One region of the Sinorhizobium numidicum genome, then DNA from elsewhere that is predicted to be linked to it. Evidence: predicted binding sites of a transcription regulator. Region 1 holds the regulator's gene; each other region holds the start of a gene.
What was found. The regulator PhoB, encoded in region 1, activates phosphate uptake and scavenging genes when phosphate is short. The targets are predictions, from matches to a motif close to TGTCATNNANCTGTCAT.

Region 1 (5,146 bases):
GGAAAAAGCTCTGGACCTGAAAATGAACACAGTGCCTTACAAGATGATCGGCAAGGATGTGTCGGTCTATTACGGCGAGAAGCGCGCGCTCTTCGACGTCAATCTAAACATCCGCGAAAACACGGTCACGGCCCTGATCGGCCCGTCCGGCTGCGGCAAGTCGACCTTCTTGCGCACCCTGAACCGGATGAACGACACGATCGAGAATTGCCGGGTTAGCGGCAGGATCACGCTCGACGAAGACGACGTTTACGATCCGAGCATCGATGTCGTTGAACTCCGCGCCCGCGTCGGCATGGTATTCCAGAAACCGAACCCGTTCCCGAAGTCGATCTACGAGAATGTCGCCTACGGCCCCCGCATTCATGGTCTTGCCCGCACAAAAGCGGAATTCGACGAGGTCGTGGAAACGAGCCTGCAGAAGGCGGGTCTCTTCAACGAAGTGAAGGATCGTCTGCATGAGCCCGGTACCGGCCTATCCGGGGGCCAGCAGCAGCGCCTCTGCATCGCGCGCGCGGTTGCCGTCAGCCCGGAAGTGATCCTGATGGACGAGCCGTGCTCGGCGCTCGACCCGATCGCAACGGCCAAGGTCGAGGAACTTATCCACGAGCTGCGCGCCAATTTCACGATCGTCATCGTGACGCATTCGATGCAGCAGGCCGCACGCGTTTCGCAGCGCACCGCCATGTTCCACCTCGGCAACCTCGTCGAGGAGAACGATACCGACAAGATGTTCACCAATCCGGATGACCAGCGCACCCAGGACTACATCATGGGCCGCTTCGGCTGATGCCGGAGCCACGTCCGAACGCAAAACCTGAACGCGCCTGCAAGGATCGCCGACCATGTCCACGCACATTATGTCCGCCTTTGACGAAGAACTGAAATACCTGACGCGCCGTATTTCGGAAATGGGAGGCCTCGCCGAGCAGATGGTGGCGGATTCCGTCCGAGCGCTGGTGAACTCCGACCTCGCACTGGCCCAGAAGGTGATTTCCGATGACGCGATGCTCGACGACGCGGAGCGTCAGATCGGCGAAAAGGCGATCATCACCATCGCCAAGCGCCAGCCGGTCGCCTCCGATCTCCGCGAGATCATGGGCTCCATTCGCATCGCGGCGGATTTGGAACGGGTCGGCGACCTCGGCAAGAACACTGCGAAGCGCGTCATCGCGGTCGCCGGCTCCGGAATCCCGCGCAAGCTCGCCCGCGGTCTCGAACACCTGGCCGAGCTTGCTTTGGTCCAGCTCAAGGAAGTTCTCGACGTTTACGCCTCGCGTTCGCCGGAAAAGGCAAACAGCATCCGTGAGCGGGACGAGGAGATCGACGCGATCTACACCTCGCTGTTTCGTGAGTTGCTCACGTACATGATGGAAGATCCGCGTAATATCACGCCTTGCACGCATCTTCTTTTCTGCGCCAAGAACATTGAACGCATCGGCGATCATGCAACGAATATCGCCGAAACGATCTACTACATGGCGACGGGTGCCCAGCCGGTGGGTGAACGGCCGAAGGATGACACGACCTCGACGCTGGGTTCGGTCACCGACTGAGCGCGGCTGAGCGTGCCACGGGGCATGCGTCAATCTTGCTCCGGTCGCGCTTCCGCACCGCACTGCCGTGGCACTCGCGTTCCAGCGGGATGAGGACAAGCATGCGCGGTTTTCCGCCCGCATCCCGCTCCAACTTATGAGGACCGATCGTGATTTTTGTTGTTTCGACCCAACTCATCGTGGTCCAGGTAAGGAGTCGTAGCTGAATGTTGCCGAAGATAGCAGTTGTCGAGGACGAGGAAGCGCTGAGCGTGCTGCTGCGTTACAATCTCGAGGCCGAAGGTTTCGAAGTCGATACGATCCTTCGTGGCGACGAGGCGGAAATCCGCCTGCAGGAACGCTTGCCCGACCTTTTGATCCTCGATTGGATGCTGCCCGGCGTCTCGGGCATCGAGCTTTGCCGCAGGCTGCGCCAACGACCCGAGACGGAACGTCTGCCGATCATCATGCTGACGGCGCGCGGCGAGGAAAGCGAGCGGGTGCGGGGTTTGGCGACCGGGGCCGACGACTATGTCGTCAAGCCGTTTTCGACGCCGGAACTGATGGCCAGGGTCAAGGCGATGCTGCGGCGGGCCAAGCCCGAGGTGCTTTCGACGCTTTTGCGCTGTGGAGATATCGAACTCGACCGCGAAACGCACCGCGTTCATCGCCGCAGCCGCGAAGTCCGCCTCGGGCCGACGGAGTTCCGTCTGCTGGAGTTCCTGATGTCCTCGCCGGGGCGTGTCTTCTCCCGTTCGCAATTGCTGGATGGCGTGTGGGGACATGACATCTATGTCGATGAACGCACCGTCGACGTGCATGTCGGCCGCCTGCGCAAGGCGCTGAACTTCTCCAATATGCCCGATGTGATCAGAACGGTGCGCGGCGCAGGCTATTCGCTGGAAGGCTGAGTTCTTCCCTCATCAGCTCTACTGCGTGGTCCTTAAATCGGAGCCGATCTAAGGATAAAACCATGCAGCAGTTCAGAGTGCCGCAGCGACCTTTGTGCGTCTGAACGGCGCCGTAGGTAAGAAAAAGGGGCCGCATGGCCCCTCTTCGTTTGACTTTGCGAAATCCTAGCGGATACGCCGGCGCTCGGCGGAAGGCTGATAGGCGAGCCGCGCATGATAGCTGCAATAGGGCGAGGCTTCCGGTGAGTCGTTGCCGCAGAAGTGAAACTCTTCCTTCAACGGGTCGCCGATCGGCCACTTGCAGGTGCGCTCCGTGAGTTGCGTCAGCTCGAGGCGGCGCGACATCGGCACAACAACGTTCGGAGCGAGGGCGAGATTCTGGTCGGCCACCAGATCGACCGCAACTTCCTCCTTGAGCACGGTTGCGCCGGCAGTGCGGGTGACGGTCCGGGTGGTGACGCGCGCGGCATAGTTCGGCGCGCGGGGTGCCGATGTGGTCCGCTTCGGACGAGCCGCGGCAGTCGTGCCGCCGGCCTTGGCGCGGCCCGGCAGGCTCAGCCGGTGCACCTTGCCGATGACCGCGTTGCGGCTGACACCACCCAGCTGCGCCGCAATCTGACTGGCGCTTAGGCCCTCGGACCATAGCTTCTTCAGTTTCTCCACCCGCTCGTCAGTCCAGTTCATCTGCACTCTCCGTTCTCGGCGTTGGGATGGCAGAATCCATCACCGGCCTCCGGAAAAATCCCGGAGTTACAACGCGATAACACTTTTGGTGACTAGGTCCGCCGCATGCGTCTAGTAATTGAATATTAACCTACTGGCAGGGTGACTCCGTGGCAAGAGTCGCGGGAATCGCGCCGAATCGTTTTCGCACTTTTCCCCAACTTGCTGTCGGACCGTTGCATTTTTGCAAGCCCTGCCGAGCGATTTTTTCGCGCTGCGGAATCGGCGCCGGCGAAGCGGCTGCAAGCCTTGGTTTTGTTGACATTGCGGCGTGAAATGGGAATAGTGCCTGCGCCGCCGCAAGGCGGCATTTTTGATTTTATCGGACCGGATATGTCCGATAGCAAATGCCGACAGATCGGAAGGAGAAGTTCGCCATGGCCGCAACAACGCCGCTCTACGACACCTATTTGCGCGCGCCGTTGCGTTTCGAGCGAGGCGAAGGCGTTTGGCTGATCGCAGAAGACGGCACGCGCTATCTCGACTTTGCCGCCGGCGTCGCCGTCAATTCGCTCGGCCATGCCCATCCGCATCTTGTCGAGGCGTTGAAGGCACAGGCCGAGAAGGTCTGGCATCTTTCCAATCTCTATGAGATTCCGGGGCAAGAGAGCCTGGCGCGTCGGCTGACGGCGGTGACTTTCGCGGACCGGGTGTTCTTCACCAATTCGGGCGCGGAGGCGCTTGAATGTGCGATCAAGACGGCGCGCCGCTATCATTTCGCCAAGGGGCACCCGGAAAAGTTCCACATCATCACGTTCGAGGGCGCCTTCCACGGCCGCACGATTGCGACGATCGCCGCCGGCGGTCAGCAGAAGTACATCGAAGGTTTCGGACCGAAGGCGCCGGGCTTCTATCAGGTGCCGTTCGGCGATCTCGCCGCGGTCAAGGATGCGATCACCGACGAGACGGCAGCGATCCTGATCGAGCCGATCCAGGGCGAGGGTGGTATTCGCCTGGCGTCGAAGGAGTTTCTGCAGGAGCTGCGCGCGCTCTGCGACGAATTCGGCCTTCTGTTGATCCTCGACGAGGTCCAGTGCGGCGTCGGGCGTACCGGCAAGCTCTTTGCTCATGAATGGGCCGGTATCCGGCCGGACATCATGGCGGTCGCGAAAGGAATCGGCGGCGGTTTCCCGCTTGGAGTCTGCCTTGCGACCGACGAGGCGGCTGTCGCGATGGTGGCCGGTACGCACGGTTCCACCTATGGCGGCAATCCGCTGGCAATGGCAGTCGGTAACGCGGTTCTCGACGTCATCCTGGCGGAGGGTTTTCTCGACCATGTTCGCGACGTCGCACTCGTCTTCCGCCAGGGCCTCGCTTCGCTAAAAGATCGCTTCCCGGACGTGATCGAGGACATTCGCGGAGACGGGCTGATGCTTGGCATCAAGGCGAAGATACCGTCCGCCGACCTGCTGCAGGCGATCCGGGCCGAGAAGCTGCTTGCCGTTCCGGCGGGCGAAAACGTGTTGCGCCTGCTGCCGCCGCTGATTACGACCGCGGCGGAGGCCCGAGAAGGGCTGGCACGGATCGAGCGCGCCGCCGAAGCGGTGAGAAGCAAAAGCGGCAATGCCGCAGCCTAGGTTATGCTGCGTTCGGGTTGAATCAGACCCGTAAGCGTGATCGATTCCCGGTTTTTACCACAGGAAATACAGTATTATGACTGGCACCAGACACTTTCTCGATCTCTCGGCCATGACGGCCGCCGACCTCCGGACGATCATCGACGATGCCCGCGTCCGAAAGACGGCGACCAAGGCCGGAACGGCCGAAAAGCCGCTCGCCGGCAAGATGCTCGCGATGATTTTCGAGAAGCCGTCCACGCGTACGCGCGTCTCCTTCGATGTCGGCATGCGTCAGCTCGGCGGCGAGACGCTGTTTCTCTCCGGGACCGAAATGCAGCTCGGCCGGGCCGAGACGATCGGAGATACGGCCAAGGTCCTGTCGCGCTATGTCGATGCAATCATGATCCGCACGACCGAT
Region 2 (5,146 bases), on a different replicon from region 1:
CGGCGTCATCCAGCGGCTTTCGCAGTCGACCACCTGGTCGGCGCGCGTGAGATTCGCGGGCAGGTCGCTCTCGGCTCCGGCAAAGGCGATCCGGCCGTCGTGCACCGCGACTGCGCCTTTTTCGATGACGCCGAGCGGTCCAAAATCCTCGCGGAGCGTGGCTAGGCGCACATTGCGCCACAGGCTGGTCCTTGCCGGTTTCGTCTCGGACATTTTGCTTCCGCCCATCAGCTACCGCCTTTCTCCGCTCGATAATGTATATACATAATAGCAGGTGTGACAAGAAAAAAATGGAACATCCACGACAGCAGGTAATGCGGCTCCGGCGGCGGGCCAGAAAGCAGCACAAAAAAGCCCCGGACGTCCGGTCCGAGGCTTTGTGATGGTGGGCGCTGGCGACCTCTTCAGGCCGGATGATGGATGTCCGCGCAATGCCGTTCGACGAGCGCGATGAACCGGCGGCCGGCAATATCGAGCCGGCCGCTGTTGTCGATCACCGTCACATCGTTGCCGGCGATGACGTCGGGGGTCTGACGCGACAGGCGGCGCAAAATGTCCTCCTCGCTCTCGCGGCCGCGTTCGGCCAGGCGCTTTGCCAGCACCGGCGGGTCGGCTGTGATGACGGCGACGGCAACATCGCCGAACGCTGCGCGAATGGCGGGAAGGGCAGCACGGCTGCCATTGACGATCGCCGTCATGCCGCTTGCGATCTTTTCCGCGATCTCCCTCGGAATGCCATAGCTCAAGCCATGCGCCTGCCAGGAGACGGCAAAGGCGCCGTTCTGCCTCATGTCATCGAACTCCGCGGCCGAAACGCTTTCGTGCACTTCGCCGCCGGCATCCGACGGGCGCGTGATCACCCGCCGCACGAACAGGATGTCCGGACGTTGCGCGAAGTGGCGGGCGGCAAACCCCATGACGCTATCCTTGCCGGCCCCGCTCGGACCGACGACGACGATGAGCGTCCCGCCGCGCGCTTTTTCGACCGCCGTCATGCGACACGCCGTCCTTCGCGCCATACGGAGCGAACAACCGGAATGCCCTGGGGCCGATGGACGCGGGCGATATCAGCACGGAGCCCGACGGCGATCCGGCCGCGGTCATTAAGTCCGACCGTGCGCGCCGGCGTTGCCGATACCATCGCGATCGCCTGGGGCAGGGCGATCGCCTCGACTTCGTCGGCGAGCACGAACGGCGCATGGATCAGGCTGAAGGGGACATAGTCGGAGGAAAGCACGTCGAGCACGCCGTGCTCGGCCAGGTCGCGGGCGGCGATGTTGCCGGAATGCGACTTGCCGCGCACGACGTTCGGCGCGCCCATCAGAACGCTCAATCCTGCGCGGTGCGACGCTTCCGCCGCCTCGAAGCTCGTCGGGAACTCTGCGAGGCGGATGCCGTAGCCAATCGATTCCTCGACATGTTCGACCGTGGCGTCATCGTGGCTGGCGATCGTGATGCCGCGTTCGGCGCAGGCCCTTGCGAGGGCGGTGCGATGTGGCTCGGCATAGAGCGCCGACAGCGCCTGCTGACGCTCGATGAAAGCAGCAAAGGCTTCATCCGACATGCCGCGCTTCGTCTTGTAATAGAGGGTGTACTGATCCATTGTCTGAAACTGCCGCTGTCCCGGGGCATGGTCCATCAGCGAGACCAGACGAACCTGCGGGTCGTCTTGAAAATCTTCGTAGTGATCGAGCACATCAGCAGTCGAAACCTCGCAGCGCAGGTGGATGAGGTGATCGGCCCGTAGCCGGCCTTCTGCTTTTGCCTGCGTCAAGGCGTCCGCCATGCTGCGCATCTCGCCCTTCTGGAAGCCGCCATCCTCGTCTGAGCCAAGACGCAGGCAATCGAACACGGTGGTGATGCCGGAGGTGACGACCTGCGCGTCATGGGCCTGGATGGCCGCGATCTTCAGCCAGCGCACGCCCGGCCGCGGCGAATAATGTGCCTCCAGATGGTCGGTGTGGAGCTCGACCAACCCGGGCAGTAGGTAATCGCCTTCGAAATCCTCGCCCGTATGGCTCGCACCTTCCGAAATGTCGGCGATCCTGCCGTCGCGGATCAGGACCGAGCCGTCGATAATACGGTCTTCGAGAACGATGCGGGCGTTGGTCAGAACCTGTTCTTTGGTCATTTCATGCGATCTTTCGTTTGGACGCGCTGCCGAGCGGCAGCAGGGAATGAACGGTAAAGGGCGCGCCGCGATGCGGCTCGACGAAAAGCGCCACCGTCGAGACGGCAAGCGGCTTGCCGATGAACTCTTCGAACGCGGCGTGAAGCGACTCCCGCATTGTTGCGCGCATTTCGCTCGGTACCGGGCCGGTCAGCGTCAGATGAAACTGGAACTCTTCAAAAACGTAAGGATAACCCCATGCCGCAAGGTATTCTCGTTGACGTTGCGTGAGTTTCTCGGGATTGCGGCGCGCGATCTCGGTGCCGGATATCGGTGCGCGAAAGGGTTCGAAGCGGCGAACGGCTTGCTCCGCGAGCTGCCGAAGCGGGGCGCAGTCTTCTGTCGGAACGAGCGCGAAGAAAGCGCCGATCTGGTGAAGAGTGATCTGCGGAACTTCGAAAGCGTCGATCTCGGCCGCGAACTCGTCGAAGGCCGCAATCAGGTCGGCCTCGCTACGCCCGGCGGCAAGCTCGAACGGCGCTTTCAACGTGCCGTGGAAGCCGTATCGGCGGGGATCCGCCGTCAGCGTCATTTGAACGTCACTGTCTAGATTTGAGCTTGGCGGCCAGCTCAATGCACCGCCGCTGAAGGCGTCCCGTCCAAGCCAATGAGATGCAGTCAGCGACAGCCGGTCGTCGGCCGGCGGCGCGAAGTAGATCGCATAACGCACGGGTCTTCACTTTCTGTATAGACGGCCAACTGCAGTTGGCCGTCGGTTGTTCGCGGGACGAGATGCGCAGCTAGCCGATTTGCATGACAGCATCATGATGATATCGATGCGAAACGCAAATCGCTCAATGCGCGCTGCGGCCCATCAGACGTGATCGGCACACGTTGGAGATGCTGTCGAAAACGAAGACGACCATCAAGATCAAAAGCACCATATAGGCGACATTTTCCCAGTCCGAATTGGTGCGCATCGCTTCCCACAGCTTGAGGCCGATGCCGCCGGCGCCGACTGCGCCGATGATCGTTGCCGAGCGGGTATTCGATTCCCAGAAATAGAGCGCTTGGCTGGCGAAGACCGGCAGCACCTGCGGCAGGACGCCGAAGCGTTGCACGGCAAGCGGCGTCGCGCCGACGGACTTGACGCCCTCGCGCTGCTTGTCATCGATGTTTTCGAGCGCTTCGGAATAGAGTTTGCCGAGGGTGCCGGTGTCGGTGAAGAAGATGGCGGACATACCAGCGAGCGGCCCCGGCCCGAAGGCACGGGTGAAGAAGAGTGCCCAGATGAACATATCCACCGACCGAAGGAAGTCGAAGAAACGCTTGAAGAGCTGGTTGGCGAAGAGGTTCGGCGTGATGTTGCGTGCCGCGAGGAAACAGAGCGGGAAGGCAATGAGCGACGCAAAGAGCGTGCCGACGAAGGCCATCACCACCGTCTGCAACAGTTTGGTCCAGACGTCGAGGTGCTGCCATTCGGCATTGTAGAGGATGTTATTCCACGCGAGCGCCAGGTTCGAGCGCGCCGGATCGATCCGATCGCCCGAGAGGATCAGCGACGCCACTTCGCCATAGGATTTTCCGAAGAAGGGCGAGTTGGTGTCGAAGAGGAAGTTCGCCCAGCCGAAAAAGCGGTTGCGGATCGATACCTCGTCGCCTTCGACCTCCGCCCAGCCCGTAAGGCCGAAAGAGAGCGTGATCTTTTCACCCGGCCGTTTCTGCGTCGCCCACCGGGGCAGGGGGCCTTGCGGCGTTACGGTGTCGGCGCCGTCGACAGCCATTGTAAAGGTCTCGCCAGCGTGCGTGGCCTTCACCAATCGCTCTGCGACCTCGATGTTCGTGGAGCCGTCATAAGTAACGAGCGCGCGCGTGACGACTTCTTCGGTGCGAGTTTGCGCGGCGTTCTGTCGCCCTGCTCCTTGGTTCCCGCCGAGCGCGGCATTCGGCGCCATGAAGCTGAAGGAGGAGCTCGCCTTTGGCTTTGGCGCCTGTACCGCGGCCGCCGGCGTTTCGACGGTCCGCGTCACAGTTTCTTTTTCGAGGACGACCCAATCGGGATTCGGGTTGGCTCCGAGCGGCGAATTGCGCTGGTAGGAGACGACCATCGTCCCGTCAGGGGCGATCTCGATGTCCGGACGGATTTCGTAGGATATCCAATCGGCAAGATAGGTGCCAGCGATACCCCAATTGGCATTGGCGAGCACATGGCCAACCGAGAAGAACCACCAGCTGAAAACCATATAGGACACGAGGCTGGCGCCGATCAGCGCGGCTTTCAGCCGCTTGTTTGAAGACGACTGCAAAAGATGCGGATGACGGGCCGCGATGGCTTCCATTTCAGGAGCGCTGGGCTTGGTCGAGGCAATCATGGGGGCTCCTACTGCGCAAGCTGAAAAGCCTGATCGCCGACGAGGCGACGGCGAAGCCACGCGGAAAACTGATCGACGGCGAAGATGGTCGTGAACAGCAGGATGACGATTGCCAGCGTTTTCGCCTCATGGCCCTGGCCGATCGCCAAGCGCAAGAGCTCGCCGATGCCCCCGCCGCCGACCGCGCCGATAATGGTGGAGGCACGCACATTGATCTCGAGGCGCAGCAGGAAATAGCTGGTGAAGTTCGGGAGGACCTGCGGCACGATCCCGAACCAGACCCGTTCGATCCAGTTGCCGCCGACGGCGCGTAATCCCTCCTCCGGCTTCATGTCGGAATTCTCGACGACTTCGAAAAACAGCTTGCCGAGCGCGCCGATCGTATGGATCGACACGGCCGCGATTGCCGGAATAGGACCGAGCGAGAGAATTGCCAGAAAGAAACCGGCGATCACGACCTCCGGGAAGGCCCGCAGGATCTCCATGAGGCGGCGTACGACGCCCCGGACCCATGGGTTTGGCATCAAATTGCGCGCCGCGAGAAACGACAGGACGAAGCCGAAGAAGACGCCGATCACCGTCGAAAAGATGGCGATGTTCAAAGTCTCCAGCATCTTGTGGAAATATTCCGGAATGTAGAGGTTTTCGGTCAGATACAATCGGC
Region 3 (5,146 bases), 640 kb from region 1:
CCGCAGCCTTCCGCCTCACTGCCTATTTCCTCAACCGCCATGTCTATGAACCGCGCGGCGTCGATCTGTCTTCAGCACGCGATGCCTTCGTGCACGCGACGCTAAGGGCGCTGAAATCCGCTCCCCCGTCGGCGGCCTGAAACTTCGAACAGGCGCCGCACGATGATGCGGCGCCTGCGATTACTGGGAAAAGGCCTTAGCCGATCTTGCCGCCGCCCTGTTTGGTGACCGCGACGACGGCCGGACGCACCGGCATGTCGTCGCGGAAGTCCGGCCAGCGCGTCGCCGGTTTTTCATAGGTTGCGAGGCCGGCGTCGCCCGGATGCTGGACGGCGAGAAAGAAGGTGTCGCTCGTCGGGTTGAAGCTCGGACCGCACATTTCCGCGCCGACCGGAACCCGAAAGAACAGCTTGGAGGTGCCGCGGGCTTCGCCTTCCGTTTCAACCGCCCAGACGCCATCGGTGCGGCCCGTTTCCTTTTCGTTGTTGCCGTCCGTCGATACCCACAGGCGGCCATCCGCATCGATCGCGCAATTGTCCGGCATGCCGAACCAGCCGTTCTCGGTCGTTGCGGTCGAGAACGAAGCGCCAACTTCGGCAACACTCGGATCACCGCATTTCAGCAGGATGTCCCAGCGGGATTTCGTCGAGGCGAAATCGCCGTCCGTCTCCGAGATTTCGATGATGTGGCCAAAGGCGTTCTTGGCGCGCGGATTGGCGGCGTCGGCTTCCTCTTCCTTGCGCTTGGTGTTGTTGGTCAGCATCACGTAGACCTTGCCGGTCTTCGAATTGGGCTGGACGTCTTCCGGCCGGTCCATCTTGGTCGCGCCGAGCGCATCGGCGGCAAGACGGGTGTTGATCAGCACGTCTGCCTGCGAGGCAAAGCCGTTTCCGGTTGTGAGCGGACCCTCGCCATGCACGATCGGCATCCAAGTGACCGTGCCGTCCTCGTCGAACTTCGCCACGTAGAGCGTGCCTTCGTCGAAGAGATCCATATTGGCGGCGCGGTCGTTCGGATTGTAGGTGCCCTTCGTCACGAACTTATAGACATAGTCGTAACGCTCGTCGTCGCCGCTATAAAGAACGACCCGGCCGTCCTTATTGACGACCGACTCGCAGCCCTCGTGCTTGAAACGCCCGATCGCGGTGCGCTTCTTCGGCACGGAAGCGGGGTCGAGTGGATCGACCTCGACGACCCAACCGAAGCGATTGGCCTCGTTCGGCTCCTTCGATACATCGAAGCGATCGTAGAATTTCGACCACTCATATTGGCCGCCCGGCGCGCCGAGGCGCTTCAACTGCTTGTATTCCGGATGGTCTTCGGCAAGCTCGCCGCCGAAATAGCCGTTGAAGTTTTCTTCGGCCATCATGTAGGTGCCCCAGGCGGTGACGCCGCCGGCGCAGTTGTTGATGGTGCCGAAGACCTTCGTGCCGGTCGGATCGGACGGGGTCTTGACGCGGTCATGGCCGGCCACCGGGCCGGACAGCTGCATCTCAGTATTGGCGCTGATGCGGCGGTTGTACTTGCCGTCGAGAACCGGCTGCCACTTACCATCGACCTTGCGGATTTCGATAACTGTGCCGCCATGGGCGGCCATCTCGATATCGACCAGCTCGTTCGTGTAATCGCCGAGAACGACCTTGTCCTGCTCCTTGCCGTCCTCTGTCACCTTTTCGACGCGGGCGAAGTTCGGGAACATGATTTCGGCGTTGGTGTATTCGTGATTGACAACAAGGAGACCGTGGTCGGGACTACCGTCGAGCGGAATGAAGCCGACGTAGTCGTTGTTGTAGCCGAACTGCCGGCTCTGAGCTCCCGCCGTCTGATTCAAGGGATCGAAGTCCGGGCTGTCGGCGAAAATCTTGTCTCCCCAGCGCAGAAGAATATCCGCGTCATACCCCTCGGCGACGTGATGGGCCTCGTCGACGCCGGCCTCCACCTCCTTGAAATCGAATCGCGAAGCCACACCGTTCGCCTTCGCTTCCTCGGCCGTCAGCAGAGCGAGCGGGCTCACGGTCGTCGAGATGGCGGCCACCGCCAGAGAGCCGCCAAGGAAGGACCGGCGCGAGAAACGGCGGTTGATGATGTCGCCCATGGTCGGATTGGCGGAACAGTTCTGACCGATGTCTTCCAGTTCCTCCCTGCTTTCCGTCAGCGTCTTGAATTCGATTTCTTCCGTCAGGCCGAGATGCTTGTCCATGGTCTGATTCTCCCTTCGTTAAACGATAGAAACTAACGCGCATCGCGCAGTGTCCGATCGTCGCTCTAACAGCATGCTCATGACAGTTCCGCGACAGTTCCATGAAGAGATTGCGGCACCCTGCCGCCAAGAGATTTGGGGCCCGTGAAAAAGACTGTATCTTCGCCGCAGGCTACAAACATAGCCTCTGGCGCGGGATGCCTTTCGCCCGCATCTTGCGCGGCATAGAAAAACCAACCGCCGAGTCGCAGTGCTCTGGGAGAGCCCATGCTTGAAGTCATCGCTTTTGTTGCTTTTGCCATGGCGCTCGCAGCGTTTCTCGGCGGCCGCAAGACCGCTGAGCGGCTGGGCGCCGAAATAGAGTCGCTGAAGGCGGAGATTGCCCGTCTGCGTGAGTTTAGCACCAATGAGCCGGCAATACCGCCTGCTTCCTCAAAGGCAGAGGAGACCGAGGTTCCGGCCCCGGCCGCGGAGGAAGTGGTTGAAAAGGGCCCCTGGTCGCGGGAGCGGGAGGGCGCGCGGATCTTCAGCGATGGCGTCTCGGAGGGTATCGAGAACGCAGCGCGTAGCGCGCCCGACGCCGAGGTCGTCGCGGAAACGATCGCGGCACGTCCCGCGGAAAGCCTTGAGAGCCGAATCGGCGGACAATGGCCGGTTTGGGTAGGCGGTATCGCGCTGGCCCTCGGCGGTTACTTCCTCGTGCAGTATTCGATCGAGGCGGGCCTGTTGAGTCCGGTTGTACGCCTGACCCTGGCCGCAGCCTTCGGGTTTGTGCTCGGGATCGCCGGCGAGGTGATCCGCCGCCGAGCGGTGCCGACGATCGCCGACCGGTTCCGCAACGCCATGATCCCCGGCGTGTTAACAGCGGCCGGCGCCGTCACGCTCTTCGGCGTCGTCTACGCGGCCTATGGGATTTACGGTTTCATCGGCACGGCCACCGCCTTCGCGCTGCTGGCGGTGATTTCGCTTGCGACCGTCGGCCTGTCATTGCTGCATGGCCAGGCCCTGGCCGGACTCGGCCTTCTCGCCTCGCTTCTTACGCCCTTGTTCGTCTCGAGCGGAGAGCCGCGGCCCTGGGTGCTGTTCGGCTTCCTGGCAACCGCCTGGCTCGCCACTCTTGTCGCGTCTCGGCTGCGCCGCTGGACGATCGTGCCCACGCTTGCCAATGCCGGCCTCGGTCTCTGGGCACTTGCCTACGTCACGTCCGTCACGCCCTTCGAGGCCCCGCCGGTCACCTTTGCGCTGCTGGTCATGATTGCCGGTATCGGCCTGATCTGGCCCGGCGATCTGGAGAGTGCTCCAGAGGCGGCCTATCCGGCAGAGGCCGGCAGGTCGGAGGCCGCGGTAGCGGGCCCGTGGCGAAAACTCTTCACGCCGCCGCACGCGGCAATCACGATATCGGCGGCGATCGCGGCGACCGTTCTCGCGCTTCTTCTCATCAGCCCGGCGGTCGGCGCGCTGCGTTTCCCGGTCAGTGAGTTTACGATCGTGATTGCAGCTCTTGCCGCGATCGGCGCTATGCGGCCGATTGCGGTCTATCCGGCACTATTTGCCGCCTTCGGCGCCATCGCCGGCACCTGGAGGCTGACTGCGCTCAGCGGTGTTCTCGTCGACCTTCCGCCGGCGGGACTTTCACCCGCGATCGTCATCCCTGGCCGGACCGCGATGCTGACGGCGATGATATTGTCGGCACTCTTCGTCCTGCTTGCGTCCATCGTGCTTGCCCGGCGCTTGGTCCGCGATCGTCAGTTCGCGGTCCTCTGGGCCGGTATTGCGGCGGTGGTGCCGAATGCGCTCCTGGCGATGTCGTTCCTGATGACGGGCGAACTCGCGTTCGATCTGCCGCACGGGCTTGCCGCTTTCGCCGCCGGTTTGGCCGTCCTTGGGCTGGTCGAATGGCTTTACCGCCGGCATTCCGATACCAAAGAAGCGGACCTTTCTCTCGGCCTTCTGGTCATGGGTTCCTTCGGCCTCTTCGTCATCGGTCTGCATGCCTGGACCGATGGCCTCGTGACGACCCTCGCGATTGCGCTCCTTGGTGCGGGATATACGTTTGCCACGCGTCTGCGCGCCTGGCCCGTTCTTCCCTGGGTGACCGTGGCTGCCGCCATCGTCGTGCTTGCACGGACAGCCTGGGAACCGACAGTCGTCGGCTCCGGCAGCCTCTCCACGACGCCGGTCTTCAACGCACTTCTGCCGGGCTATGGTATTCCGGCGCTGCTGCTCGTCGCATCCGCCTATTTCTTGCGGGCCTCACGGGATAGGCGCGTGCTCAATCTGCTGCAGGCGCTCGCGAGCCTTTTTGTTTTGCTGACGCTCGCGATCCTCGTGCGCCATACGATGAACGGCGGTGTGCTCGACAGTTTTTCCGTCCCGACGCTCGGCGAGCAGTCCATCTACACGCTTCTCGCGATCGGCGCCTCCGGCATCTTCATGACATTGGACACGAAATCCCCGAGCCCGGTGTTTCGCTACGGCGGCATGGCGCTCGGAGTGCTGTCGATGCTGTCGGTGCTCTCGGCGCACCTGATCGGCCTCAACCCGTATTTCAGCGGCGAATCGCTCGGAAGCATTCCGTTCTTCGACCTGCTGTTCATTGGTTATCTGTTGCCCGGCCTCGGTTATACCGGCCTTGCCTGGTATGCACGCGGCAAGCGCCCGCTGCCTTACGTCGCTGCGCTTGCCGTCAGCGGCGCGGTTCTCGCCTTTGCCTGGGCAACCCTCACCGTTCGTCGCTTCTGGCAGGGCGAAAACATCGCCGATTGGAAAGGCTTCCTTCAGGGAGAGACCTATACCTATTCAGTCGTCTGGCTGGTGCTCGGCGTTTTGCTGCTTGTCGCTGGTTCGCGCTTCAATGCCAAGAGCATCCGTATCGCTTCGGCCGTGCTCGTCCTCATAGCGGTGCTGAAGGTGTTCCTGATCGACATGTCCAATCTGGAAGGTGTT

Region 2: the regulator PhoB is predicted to act here: its motif matches at 2,924-2,940, upstream of PYH37_RS03540 (DUF1045 domain-containing protein).
Region 3: the regulator PhoB is predicted to act here: its motif matches at 2,280-2,296, upstream of PYH37_RS16670 (PhoX family protein).

The regions. Positions count from the first base shown of each region.
Region 1 is NZ_CP120368.1:524,204-529,349, forward strand. Features, by position in the region: gene pstB (phosphate ABC transporter ATP-binding protein PstB) at 1-790, shown strand, start outside; gene phoU (phosphate signaling complex protein PhoU) at 846-1,556, shown strand; gene phoB (phosphate regulon transcriptional regulator PhoB) at 1,763-2,446, shown strand; gene PYH37_RS13615 (GcrA family cell cycle regulator) at 2,612-3,130, opposite strand; gene PYH37_RS13620 (aspartate aminotransferase family protein) at 3,547-4,746, shown strand; gene argF (ornithine carbamoyltransferase) at 4,823-5,146, shown strand, end outside.
Region 2 is NZ_CP120367.1:722,593-727,738, forward strand. Features, by position in the region: gene hutI (imidazolonepropionase) at 1-213, opposite strand, end outside; gene phnN (phosphonate metabolism protein/1,5-bisphosphokinase (PRPP-forming) PhnN) at 405-995, opposite strand; gene PYH37_RS03535 (alpha-D-ribose 1-methylphosphonate 5-triphosphate diphosphatase) at 992-2,131, opposite strand; gene PYH37_RS03540 (DUF1045 domain-containing protein) at 2,133-2,840, opposite strand; gene phnE (phosphonate ABC transporter, permease protein PhnE) at 2,965-4,482, opposite strand; gene phnE (phosphonate ABC transporter, permease protein PhnE) at 4,491-5,146, opposite strand, start outside.
Region 3 is NZ_CP120368.1:1,164,484-1,169,629, forward strand. Features, by position in the region: gene recO (DNA repair protein RecO) at 1-140, shown strand, start outside; gene PYH37_RS16670 (PhoX family protein) at 197-2,200, opposite strand; gene PYH37_RS16675 (DUF2339 domain-containing protein) at 2,468-5,146, shown strand, end outside.